Regions from separate parts of the Terribacillus sp. FSL K6-0262 genome, predicted to be linked through region 1. Evidence: a T-box and tRNA genes for the amino acid it is inferred to sense, from the RefSeq annotation. Region 1 holds a T-box; the other regions hold tRNA genes.
What was found. A T-box is a leader RNA that pairs with one kind of tRNA and senses whether it is charged. The one in region 1 lies ahead of trpS (tryptophan--tRNA ligase), so its partner is inferred to be a tRNA-Trp.

Region 1 (4,052 bases):
TCAGCAGTCAAGCTTGTACGGTCAACCTCACCAGTGTCATAAAGGTTAACTCCCGTAGCTGTATCTTTTACAACTTGGAGATTAATCTCTTCTAGCTGAACCGCATCAGCATCCCAATAAGTATCATTCTTTTCGAACTTCATAGAGCTGCCATGGTTCCATTCTGTCATCTTGAATGGACCGTTGGAAAGCAGGTTATCCGCTTCAAGCGCATAATTTTCGCCTTGTTCTTCAACGAATTTCTGATTCAAAGGCATGAAAGTAGGGAATGTAGTTAATGACTCGAAGTATGGAACTGGCTTTTCAAGCTGCACTTCCAGAGTGTGGTCGTCAACTGCTTTAACACCTAGTTCAGATACATCCATTTCGCCTTGGTTGATAGCAGTGGCATTCTTGATAACGCCGCCCATCATATACGGACCGTACTCGGAACCGGTATCAGGGTTGATTGCTCGCTGCCAAGCATAAACGAAGTCGTGTGCTGTGACAGGGTCTCCATTTTCCCATTCCGCATTGTCGCGAAGGGTGAATGTCCAAGTAAGACCATCTTCACTCACTTCCGGATCGCCAGTGGCAATACCTTCTACAGGAGTTCCATCTTCACCCAAGCGGTAAAGTCCCTCTTGGATCTCTGAAGTCCATTGGATACCGTATTGGTCATCCGCTAGAGAAGAATCCATCGATGGAATCTCGTCTCCGATTGTTAGGTTGAATACCTGTTCGCCGTTAGCAGAGCCTTCAGCGCTTTCTCCGCTGCCGCCATTTCCGCCGCTGCCGCTTGAACTGTCAGAGCCGCCGGAACATGCAGCAAGGAATGAACTAAGTACTAAAACAAGTGCAAGTAATAGCCAGTTCGTCTTTCTCATGTAATACATGACCTCCCCAAAGATTCTGAAATTTTATAACTTTCTCACGAACTACTTGTTCGCAATTAGAATTATACAAGTTTTCTCACAATTTGTGCACCCCTAATTTTATAGCAATTTTACAAAAGTCCGAAAACATTGCATTTTCATAACAAAAAATAGGACTATTTAACTAGTTTATTTTGCTGATTTTACACTTTATTTTATGTTTTTTACACAATTCCAAGTATAATGTCCCCTATGGACAACTCTTTGTCATAGGAATAAATGTTCCCCATCATCTTATGCTATAATTGTTCATAATCTTTAGAAGGCGGTAATGTATGTTGTTTGGTAAATGGAACTGGATTCTACTATTGATTAACTTAGTGATTACAGCAGTACTTTTCTTTCTTTCAGATCAGCAAAGTCTCTTATCGCTGATCAACTCTATCTTTTATGTAGCTTTCTTCTACTTCATCGTAGGTATGCTATTATTCGTTATCAAAGGCAGGGTGCTCGATGGAATAACGAGAAGCTTCCGGAGATTCGGCAAAGTAATGAGCAAGGGCCTGTTCGACTTCGAAGAAAATGGTGTCCCTTCTGAGTGGGTGAACCGATCATTCCTGAGCCATATGCTATTCCAGGCTGCTGTCCTGATTGGACTGATGCTCATCCTTCTGGCAATCTTTTATCTGTTTTGACCGACTTGCAAACCAGTCGAAACATGCATATAATGAATAATTAACAGGAATAAAAAGCGACGAAGAAAATGTAGTACGGTACTCCTCTGGTCAAAGAGAGCTTGTGGCTGGTGAAAACAAGCACCACGAGTAGCGGAAATTGGGTTTTTGGAGCTGCGGGTTTCCCCCGCCGTTTTTGCAGGCGTTAACTGCATCAAGTGATCCTTCGTAGTGGAAGGATAATTAGGGTGGCACCGCGGTCTATTCGTCCCTGCAGCAAAAGCAGGCAAACGAATGGATTTTTTTTGTGCCTTGGGAGGAAAAGTAAGATGAAAACTATTTTTTCTGGTATTCAGCCAAGCGGCAGTTTGACACTTGGCAATTACATTGGCGCTTTGAGCCAATTTCCTGCCCTGCAGGAAGACAATCAATGCTACTTCTGTATCGTGGATGAGCATGCCATCACCGTACCGCAGGACAGATTAAAGCTGAAGCAGCAAATCCGCTCACTTGCAGCCCTTTATCTGGCTGCAGGAATCGATCCTGAGAAATCGGTTCTGTTCATTCAGTCCGAGGTACCGGCGCATACCCAGCTCGGCTGGATGATTCAATCCATCAGTTACATTGGTGAATTGGAACGAATGACGCAGTTCAAAGATAAATCCGCCGGTAAGGAGGGTGTATCTGCAGCATTGCTGACGTATCCACCGCTGATGGCGGCTGATATTCTGCTATACAATACCGATATCGTCCCAGTAGGCGATGATCAGAAGCAGCACCTGGAGCTGACGCGCAATGTAGCGGAACGCTTCAACAATCGTTTCAATGATATCTTTACCGTTCCGGATATCCAAATCACGAAGGTCGGTGCACGGATCATGTCCTTGCAGGAACCGACGAAGAAGATGAGCAAATCCGATGCAAATCTGAAGGCTTCTATTTTCATCCTGGATGAGCCGAAGCAGATCGAGAAAAAAATCAAGAGTGCCGTTACCGATTCCGAGGGTGTCGTGCGCTATGATAAAGAAAACAAACCTGGTGTCAGCAACCTGCTCACCATTTATTCGGTAGCGACGAATAAGACAATCGAGGAAAGCGAGCAAGAATTCGCCGGCAGCGGTTATGGTGATTTCAAACAAGCAGTAGCGGATGCCGTGGTTGCCATGCTGACTCCGATCCAGGAACGCTACTATGAATGGATGGAAAGCGATGCTTTGGACGAAGTGCTGGATAAGGGCGCAGAACGCGCACAAGCGGTTGCCAACAAGACCCTGCGGAAAGCGAAAAAAGCGATGGGGTTGGGACGCGGAAAATAAAAAAGAAACCGGCAGATCATTCTGCCGGTTATTTTTATGAGGTTTTTGCCTGATCATTCTTTTCGAGTTCCCAGAGCTTTTCATAAAATGGCTGGCCTTTCACCATTTTTTCGCAAAGCTCCTCTTGCTTCTTGCTCCAGCCGACCGAAACTCCATCATAAAGCTTCTGCCATGCTTCCCGGAATTCAAGTGAACGATTCACATGGTATTCTTCAGGCTTCCATTCTGTCAGCCAATATCTGACTTGATCCAGATTCCCGCTCGTTTCAAGCTGATCCATGGCCATCATCAAAAGCTGCTTCAGCTGTCGTTCCTTCCTCGTCAGTCCAATCATCAAGTCAGGCTTCAGGGATAGGATATGATATTCCTTCTCCTCCCCTTCTTCTTTCCACTCGAATGTTTCAGGCTGTACATCTTCTATCATTTGATAGACAAGCCTTTCCTGCCGAGGGATCAGCCGGCTTTTCCTGACTGGTGTGATATATCCCATCGTATCGATTGCAAGGATTGCTTTTCCGTTCGTCACAATGCATGCATAATCAATGGCAATCCGCTCTTGGTTCTTACGCAGGAAGGCTTTCCGGTGGATCATATCCAGCATCGCCTTCGGAAGCTCCTGGAGGTCATTTTCGATGTATGCGAATAGCGCATCTTCTATGTAGAGCAATGGTACCTGATCAAGCAGTTCGATGCCATCTTCTTTCCGCCATTCATGAAAGGAGCATACATTGTAGCCATTTTCTTCGCCTTCAAACCAGTTCACCCAAATATCATGCATAAATAACATAGATAACCCTCACTTTGCTTTTCGATTCTGCTATTCCGACGACGGTCACGCTTGCATGCAGCTATATTCATTGGGTGTAAGAGCGTGTTCCGTGTGGGTTGTAGTAGGATACATTATGACCAACCAGCAAAGATTTATTCTTGTATTTAGATGATTTGGCAAGAAAAAAACCTCCTATATAATAGGAGGTTTTCGTCTTATTGATATTGTTTGAAAACAAGGGCCGCATTATGACCGCCGAATCCAAGTGAATTGCTCAGGGCAGCACGGACTGTTTTCTCACGCTTCACGTTTGGTACATAATCCAAGTCGCAAAGCGGATCTTTTTCTGCCAAATTGATTGTCGGAGGGATGACGCCATCCTGAATCGATTTGACACAAATCACCGCTTCGACTGCTCCTGCAGCACCAAGCATATGAC
Region 2 (4,052 bases), 200 kb from region 1:
TGCCAAGCGGTTAATCCTGCTAATGGAATGGAGGCAGCTTCTTCAAATGTCAGGTTGCTAGGCTTTTTCGCAAGCAATTCCTCATCGACAGTCGTAAACTCCGCATAAGTACCTTCAGCTGTCGTATCCGGGCGCGCAAAAATCTCATCCCCGACCTGAAAATCCTTCACATCACTTCCAACTTCAACTATCTTACCGGCAACATCCCAGCCGAGGATAATCGGGAATGACCAATCCAGCATCTGCTTCAAGTAACCTGCCCGAAGCTTCCAGTCAATCGGATTAATGGAAGTAGCATAAACCTCCACAAGTACTTGATTTGCCTTTATTTCCGGCTTCGGCAGCTCTTGCTCTCTCAATACCTCTTTACTGCCATATTCATTGATCACAACTGCACGCATGAATAGCACTCCCTTTTCATGAAATGTATTACCAAGTTCTATATTAGTTGCTTCTTCAGAAGTCATTCTTTCTTGTCAGATATAAATCAAATATAGAATCTTCTATGATATGATATATTCCATACAAATATATTGTAGCTTTATATAACTTGAAATTAAACTAAACCGCTTGGAAAGTGGATATTTTCCCCTCCTCCCCCAAACACTTCAATTCCTATATTTCCATATGCAGCTATATTTTATCCGTTAGATACTCGGGACAAATCAAAAAAGAACCACTCATCGGCTGCCATTGCACCTGATGAGTGATCCTATTAATGAACGCTTCCGCTCGCTTATTTTGTTCCGTTTAATTGGCATGAACTGGTCTGCTGCCCTTCTATAATACCCGATAAGCCTTTTCTTTGTTTTAAGAAATCCTCTAAATATGCCACACTGCCTACAAAACTAAAAAATCCAGTTCCCCGTTCAAGTCAAATCAAGGACACTCCGATTGGATCTGCAGGGATGAATATCAGTCATCTAAGGGGTAAGCAACGCATCTTCTTTTAAAAAAATCCTACTCAAAAATGGATGCATCTCTACCTACATTTATTACTGCTTTGCCCATCCATGTCTTCTATTCCGAAACGATGAAATATGGGAGAACCTATTACCGTTCCTCTACTCATCAGCTAGCCCCTCCGACCAAATCATCGTAAATATGAATAAATGAAAGAAAGACCCTAACTTTACGTCAGGGTCTTTCTGTTTACCGTTTGGCAATACGGCATGTTTGTGATACCGGTGGTCGGGGTCGAACCGACACTCCCGAAGGAACACGATTTTGAGTCGTGCGCGTCTGCCAATTCCGCCACACCGGCGCGTTCATGATTTTCTTATGGAGGCGGCAACCGGATTTGAACCGGTGATCAAGGTGTTGCAGACCTTTGCCTTACCACTTGGCTATGCCGCCAATTTGGAGCGGAAGACGGGATTCGAACCCGCGACCCCCACCTTGGCAAGGTGGTGTTCTACCACTGAACTACTTCCGCATGCAAGTCAGGCTGGAAGGATTCCGATGGAATCCTTGCCTGTTTACTTGGCTATAGCCTAAAGCTATATGGAGGGCGATCGATGGGAATCGAACCCACGAATGCCGGAGCCACAATCCGGTGCGTTAACCCCTTCGCCACGACCGCCATGATCAATATGTTATGGCAGGGGTAGTAGGAGTTGAACCCACACCGACGGTTTTGGAGACCGCTGTTCTACCATTAAACTATACCCCTATGGTGGAGGGAGTAGGACTCGAACCTACGAACCCGATGGGAGCGGATTTACAGTCCGCCGCGTTTGGCCAACTTCGCTATCCCTCCGATGAGAGTGGCTCGGGACGGAATCGAACCGCCGACACACGGATTTTCAGTCCGTTGCTCTACCGACTGAGCTACCGAGCCATTATGTATTCATTTTATAAGTGGCGGTCCGGACGGGACTCGAACCCGCGACCTCCTGCGTGACAGGCAGGCATTCTAACCAGCTGAACTACCGGACCACTTTATCATGTCTTTGGTTGCACACTTCGTGTACCACGATTAAAACATTATCGTCGCACCCTTCAGGTACTCCCATTTTTCACTAGCCAAGAAGAAATATCGACGTAGTAAGTGAATTATTATGGTTGCGGGGGCAGGATTTGAACCTGCGACCTTCGGGTTATGAGCCCGACGAGCTACCCCTGCTCCACCCCGCGATGATGATAGGTATTCTCTATGAAACTGATAAAGATGGTGGAGGATGACGGGCTCGAACCGCCGACCCTCTGCTTGTAAGGCAGATGCTCTCCCAGCTGAGCTAATCCTCCGGATTGGTCTTGAAAATATATGGTGACCCGTACGGGATTCGAACCCGTGTTACCGCCGTGAAAGGGCGGTGTCTTAACCGCTTGACCAACGGGCCATCTATGTATGTTGTGATGGCGGAGAGCGAGGGATTCGAACCCTCGAGACCGCTGTAGCAGCCTACACGATTTCCAATCGTGCTCCTTCGACCTCTCGGACAGCTCTCCGTGGCTCCACAGGCAGGATTCGAACCTGCGACCGATCGGTTAACAGCCGATAGCTCTACCACTGAGCTACTGTGGAATGATCATCTTGCCTGGCAGCGTCCTACTCTCGCAGGGCGAACCCAACTACCATCGGCGCTGAAGATCTTAACTGCTGTGTTCGGCATGGGAACAGGTGTGACCTCTTCGCTATTACCACCAGACAATGCAAGAATTCATATGGAATGAACCCTCAAAACTAGATAAGAAACATTCATGCTGTACATCTCATGCGTGCCGAGCACCGGAGTGCTTGGTCTTTGGCGTTGACTTACTAAGGGATCTGGCGCTGCGGCTAGATCCAGCTCCGGAAACCAGAAACTGCGGCCTAAGTGATAGCCCTTCAAGGGTAAAACCACCCTTTACGGCCTCTCGCTTATTCCTCCGTTTCTAAACGGTTTCCTCCGCTTTTCGTTTTTTAGTTAAGTCCTCGATCGATTAGTATTCGTCAGCTGCACGTGTCACCACGCTTCCACCTCGAACCTATCTACCTCATCGTCTCTGAGGGATCTTACTCATTTAAAATGATGGGAAGTCTCATCTTGAGGGGGGCTTCATGCTTAGATGCTTTCAGCACTTATCCCTTCCGCACGTAGCTACCCAGCTGTGCTCCTGGCGGAACAACTGGTGCACCAGCGGTGCGTCCATCCCGGTCCTCTCGTACTAAGGACAGCTCCTCTCAAACTTCCAACGCCCACGACGGATAGGGACCGAACTGTCTCACGACGTTCTGAACCCAGCTCGCGTACCGCTTTAATGGGCGAACAGCCCAACCCTTGGGACCGACTACAGCCCCAGGATGCGATGAGCCGACATCGAGGTGCCAAACCTCCCCGTCGATGTGGACTCTTGGGGGAGATAAGCCTGTTATCCCCGGGGTAGCTTTTATCCGTTGAGCGACGGCCCTTCCATACGGCACCGCCGGATCACTAAGCCCGACTTTCGTCCCTGCTCGACTTGTAGGTCTCGCAGTCAAGCTCCCTTCTGCCTTTGCACGCTACGAATGATTTCCAACCATTCTGAGGGAACCTTTGGGCGCCTCCGTTACTCTTTGGGAGGCGACCGCCCCAGTCAAACTGCCCACCTGACACTGTCTCCGAACCGGATGACGGTTCTGGGTTAGAATGTCAATACAGCCAGGGTGGTATCCCACGGATGCCTCCGCCGAAGCTGGCGCTCCGGTTTCCAAGGCTCCCACCTATCCTGTACAAGCTGTACCAACATTCCATATCAGGCTACAGTAAAGCTCCACGGGGTCTTTCCGTCCTGTCGCGGGTAATGCGCATCTTCACGCATAGTATAATTTCACCGGGTCTCTCGTTGAGACAGTGCCCAAGTCGTTGCACCTTTCGTGCGGGTCGGAACTTACCCGACAAGGAATTTCGCTACCTTAGGACCGTTATAGTTACGGCCGCCGTTTACTGGGGCTTCGGTTCACAGCTTCGGGACGAAGTCCCTAACCATTCCCCTTAACCTTCCAGCACCGGGCAGGTGTCAGCCCCTATACTTCGCCTTACGGCTTTGCAGAGACCTGTGTTTTTGCTAAACAGTCGCTTGGGCCTTTT
Region 3 (4,052 bases), 190 kb from region 1:
TGGTCCGATCATGGGCGCCTTGTATGGTCCCGCAGCATTCTTATGGATCGTTCTGGGTTCTATATTCGCTGGAGCGGTACATGATTACTTGACTGGTATGATCTCGATTCGTAATCGAGGTGCTCATATCCCGGAACTTGCCGGAAGATTTTTAGGTCGCGTTTCCCGTCATTTAGTGAACGTTTTTGCTTTACTGTTATTATTGCTGGTTGGTACAGTATTTGTTACGACACCTGCGTCATTATTGCATAATTTAATAGATGGCCGGGTTGCTTTGATAGCCATTGTCATCATTATCTTTGCTTATTATTTTTTGTCTACCATTCTCCCAATCGATAAGATTATCGGCCGCATCTACCCGTACTTTGGAGCACTATTGATCATTGGAACAATTGCAGTAGGTGCCGCATTATTATTAAGCAGCTATAAAATTCCTGAATTATCATTAACGAACATGCATCCGGCCGACTCACCTATTTTCCCAATATTATTCTTAACGATTACTTGTGGTGCCTTATCAGGGTTTCATGCAACACAATCACCGCTTATATCAAGAACAACTCAAAACGAAAAACAAGGCCGTTACATTTTTTATGGCATGATGATTGCCGAAGGTGTTATTGCCATGATATGGGCAGCAGCCGCAATGGCTATATTCGACGGACAAAGTCTTCAAGGATTAATAAATGAGGGGACAGCTTCCCTGGTAGTCAGTGAAGTCAGCATGACCTTACTTGGAGCTGTCGGCGGTACCATAGCCGTCCTTGGTGCAGTGGTGTTACCGATTACCTCAGGTGATACAGCGTTCCGGGCCGCACGTAATATAATTGCAGATTATATTAGTTTGAGCCAGACCAAAACAGCCAAACGGTTAGCAATCGCGATACCGATGTTTGCAGTTTCCTACTGGTTAACGACCATTGATTTTAATCTTTTATGGCGCTACTTCTCGTTTGCCAATCAAGGAACTGCGGCACTTGCGCTTTGGATAGGCACTATGTATCTTTTTGTTAAAAAGAAAAATTATATCATTGCACTAGTTCCAGCGGTATTCATTACCGATATGGTCTTAACTTATATATTATATGATGGAAACCTTGGGTTTGGCTTATCCTATCAGGCAGCGCATACAGGTGGAATAATCCTGACATTGGTCATCACTGCTCTGTTCTTCTGGAAAGCAAGAATGAATTCCAGAGGGAATTTGGCTGTCGATATGGAAGTACCTGCTCTTCATAAAAGTGAACAAATAAACTAATTCAGTGGAGTTAGGTAAGCGTAACTGCCTTAGCCTAACTCCTAGTAAAGATACATTGGAACATGTATATGCGAACTTTTTTTCCCTCAAAAATATAATAAAGAAAGACCCTGACTTTACGTCAGGGTCTTTCTGTTTACCGTTTGGCAATACGGTAAGTTTGTGATACCGGTGGTCGGGGTCGAACCGACACTCCCGAAGGAACACGATTTTGAGTCGTGCGCGTCTGCCAATTCCGCCACACCGGCACGTTCATGATTTTCTTATGGAGGCGGCAACCGGATTTGAACCGGTGATCAAGGTGTTGCAGACCTTTGCCTTACCACTTGGCTATGCCGCCAATTTGGAGCGGAAGACGGGATTCGAACCCGCGACCCCCACCTTGGCAAGGTGGTGTTCTACCACTGAACTACTTCCGCATGCAAGTCAGGCTGGAAGGATTCCGATGGAATCCTTGCCTGTTTACTTGGCTATAGCCTAAAGCTATATGGAGGGCGATCGATGGGAATCGAACCCACGAATGCCGGAGCCACAATCCGGTGCGTTAACCCCTTCGCCACGACCGCCATGATCAATATGTTATGGCAGGGGTAGTAGGAGTTGAACCCACACCGACGGTTTTGGAGACCGCTGTTCTACCATTAAACTATACCCCTATGGTGGAGGGAGTAGGACTCGAACCTACGAACCCGATGGGAGCGGATTTACAGTCCGCCGCGTTTGGCCAACTTCGCTATCCCTCCGATGAGAGTGGCTCGGGACGGAATCGAACCGCCGACACACGGATTTTCAGTCCGTTGCTCTACCGACTGAGCTACCGAGCCATTATGTATTCATTTTATAAGTGGCGGTCCGGACGGGACTCGAACCCGCGACCTCCTGCGTGACAGGCAGGCATTCTAACCAGCTGAACTACCGGACCACTTTATCATGTCTTTGGTTGCACACTTCGTGTACCACGATTAAAACATTATCGTCGCACCCTTCAGGTACTCCCATTTTTCACTAGCCAAGAAGAAATATCGACGTAGTAAGTGAATTATTATGGTTGCGGGGGCAGGATTTGAACCTGCGACCTTCGGGTTATGAGCCCGACGAGCTACCCCTGCTCCACCCCGCGATGATGATAGGTATTCTCTATGAAACTGATAAAGATGGTGGAGGATGACGGGCTCGAACCGCCGACCCTCTGCTTGTAAGGCAGATGCTCTCCCAGCTGAGCTAATCCTCCGGATTGGTCTTGAAAATATATGGTGACCCGTACGGGATTCGAACCCGTGTTACCGCCGTGAAAGGGCGGTGTCTTAACCGCTTGACCAACGGGCCATCTATGTATGTTGTGATGGCGGAGAGCGAGGGATTCGAACCCTCGAGACCGCTGTAGCAGCCTACACGATTTCCAATCGTGCTCCTTCGACCTCTCGGACAGCTCTCCGTGGCTCCACAGGCAGGATTCGAACCTGCGACCGATCGGTTAACAGCCGATAGCTCTACCACTGAGCTACTGTGGAATGATCATCTTGCCTGGCAGCGTCCTACTCTCGCAGGGCGAACCCAACTACCATCGGCGCTGAAGAGCTTAACTGCTGTGTTCGGCATGGGAACAGGTGTGACCTCTTCGCTATTACCACCAGACCTCTTATGTATCGTCCTTTTCTTAAGGACAAGTTAGATTATATATGCTACAGAGATAAAAAGCAATACATTATTTAAAATTAACTAGGTTTTTTTCCGTATTACATTCTTTTTATTACATGTAATGGCTTACTTGCTGCAAACTTAAGGTTCTAATAAAACGCAACCCTTGTTATTCTACACGAATGGGACACGGTTTGGCAACCAGCGGCAGAAGTCCTGTCCCGAACCAACGTAGTTTATCGTCATGATTCCGCATCCCAGTATGGATACAGCAGTGCTTTCCTTCCCCTGACTTAAAAAGCTGCCGGATCCCCTGATCCAGCAGCCGATTCCCAATGCCGTCCCACTCTTATGCAGTTTATTAAAAGACCATCCGTATCACTTGTTTCACATAGAAAAATCGTACAGTCAGGAAATAAAGTAATTGGATTACCGCAAAGCTTCCAAGGACAAAGGCTGATTCCACTGTTAAATTGTAGTCAAATAAATGCGACAAAGCTGTTAGGGCCACCGCCCCGTGAAAGAGCGCCACTACAATCGGCGAGAAAAATAAAATAGCAATTTGCCGATTCACTACTTTTTTCAACTCTGATTGTGTCAAACCAATTTTGGCAATCGATCGGAACTTGCGCTTTTCCTCATCAATATCCGTGAATAATCGGAAGTAAAGAAAGCTGCCAGCCGAAACAAAGAACACAATACCAATAAACAGGCCAATAAAAAGAATCAGTCCATAGGCTTTATTGGTTTCATAAAGTGAATAATCAATAGAAAACACCTTATGCTTTATCTGTTCCTCTAACCTTTTTCCCGTTTCAATTACTTGTTCCTCGCTCCCATCATGTACATTCCACGCGGCAGTCATATCTGTCCTCACCGGTGTTCCAAGCTGCTTATATGTGCCGTCATTCACCACATAATACCCCATTAATCCTAAACCTACAGCTGATTCCACTACATGACTTGGTTGAATTTCTTTTCCGTTGTCCAGCTTTATGTTCGATTGCTTCAAGGCTTCACTTGCTTTCTGTCCTTCAGTGATTACGGCATCGCTTTGTTCCATAACAATTGCCTCATTTTCCTCTGGATGCAGTTCTTTCTCATCGATTAATGCAGCAAATCGATTGTAATCAGAAGCTTTCACTATCAATACAGG

Region 2: it encodes a tRNA-Trp, which carries the amino acid that the T-box ahead of trpS (tryptophan--tRNA ligase) is inferred to sense. The anticodon was not compared.
Region 3: it encodes a tRNA-Trp, which carries the amino acid that the T-box ahead of trpS (tryptophan--tRNA ligase) is inferred to sense. The anticodon was not compared.

The regions. Positions count from the first base shown of each region.
Region 1 covers NZ_CP150277.1:550,165-554,216, forward strand. Annotated here, with positions in the region: gene MHI54_RS02790 (peptide ABC transporter substrate-binding protein) at 1-866, opposite strand, end outside; gene MHI54_RS02795 (DUF3899 domain-containing protein) at 1,190-1,549, shown strand; T-box leader at 1,600-1,804, shown strand; gene trpS (tryptophan--tRNA ligase) at 1,858-2,844, shown strand; gene MHI54_RS02805 (DUF3603 family protein) at 2,879-3,631, opposite strand; gene fabF (beta-ketoacyl-ACP synthase II) at 3,829-4,052, opposite strand, start outside.
Region 2 covers NZ_CP150277.1:749,934-753,985, forward strand. Annotated here, with positions in the region: gene MHI54_RS03825 (NADP-dependent oxidoreductase) at 1-401, opposite strand, end outside; tRNA gene MHI54_RS03830 (tRNA-Leu) at 1,183-1,264, opposite strand; tRNA gene MHI54_RS03835 (tRNA-Cys) at 1,283-1,356, opposite strand; tRNA gene MHI54_RS03840 (tRNA-Gly) at 1,361-1,435, opposite strand; tRNA gene MHI54_RS03845 (tRNA-His) at 1,509-1,583, opposite strand; tRNA gene MHI54_RS03850 (tRNA-Trp) at 1,599-1,672, opposite strand; tRNA gene MHI54_RS03855 (tRNA-Tyr) at 1,674-1,759, opposite strand; tRNA gene MHI54_RS03860 (tRNA-Phe) at 1,768-1,840, opposite strand; tRNA gene MHI54_RS03865 (tRNA-Asp) at 1,862-1,938, opposite strand; tRNA gene MHI54_RS03870 (tRNA-Met) at 2,062-2,136, opposite strand; tRNA gene MHI54_RS03875 (tRNA-Val) at 2,172-2,247, opposite strand; tRNA gene MHI54_RS03880 (tRNA-Glu) at 2,268-2,342, opposite strand; tRNA gene MHI54_RS03885 (tRNA-Ser) at 2,360-2,451, opposite strand; tRNA gene MHI54_RS03890 (tRNA-Asn) at 2,453-2,527, opposite strand; rRNA gene rrf (5S ribosomal RNA) at 2,539-2,651, opposite strand; rRNA gene MHI54_RS03900 (23S ribosomal RNA) at 2,906-4,052, opposite strand, start outside.
Region 3 covers NZ_CP150277.1:741,479-745,530, forward strand. Annotated here, with positions in the region: gene MHI54_RS03730 (carbon starvation CstA family protein) at 1-1,258, shown strand, start outside; tRNA gene MHI54_RS03735 (tRNA-Leu) at 1,425-1,506, opposite strand; tRNA gene MHI54_RS03740 (tRNA-Cys) at 1,525-1,598, opposite strand; tRNA gene MHI54_RS03745 (tRNA-Gly) at 1,603-1,677, opposite strand; tRNA gene MHI54_RS03750 (tRNA-His) at 1,751-1,825, opposite strand; tRNA gene MHI54_RS03755 (tRNA-Trp) at 1,841-1,914, opposite strand; tRNA gene MHI54_RS03760 (tRNA-Tyr) at 1,916-2,001, opposite strand; tRNA gene MHI54_RS03765 (tRNA-Phe) at 2,010-2,082, opposite strand; tRNA gene MHI54_RS03770 (tRNA-Asp) at 2,104-2,180, opposite strand; tRNA gene MHI54_RS03775 (tRNA-Met) at 2,304-2,378, opposite strand; tRNA gene MHI54_RS03780 (tRNA-Val) at 2,414-2,489, opposite strand; tRNA gene MHI54_RS03785 (tRNA-Glu) at 2,510-2,584, opposite strand; tRNA gene MHI54_RS03790 (tRNA-Ser) at 2,602-2,693, opposite strand; tRNA gene MHI54_RS03795 (tRNA-Asn) at 2,695-2,769, opposite strand; rRNA gene rrf (5S ribosomal RNA) at 2,781-2,893, opposite strand; gene MHI54_RS03805 (ABC transporter permease) at 3,258-4,052, opposite strand, start outside.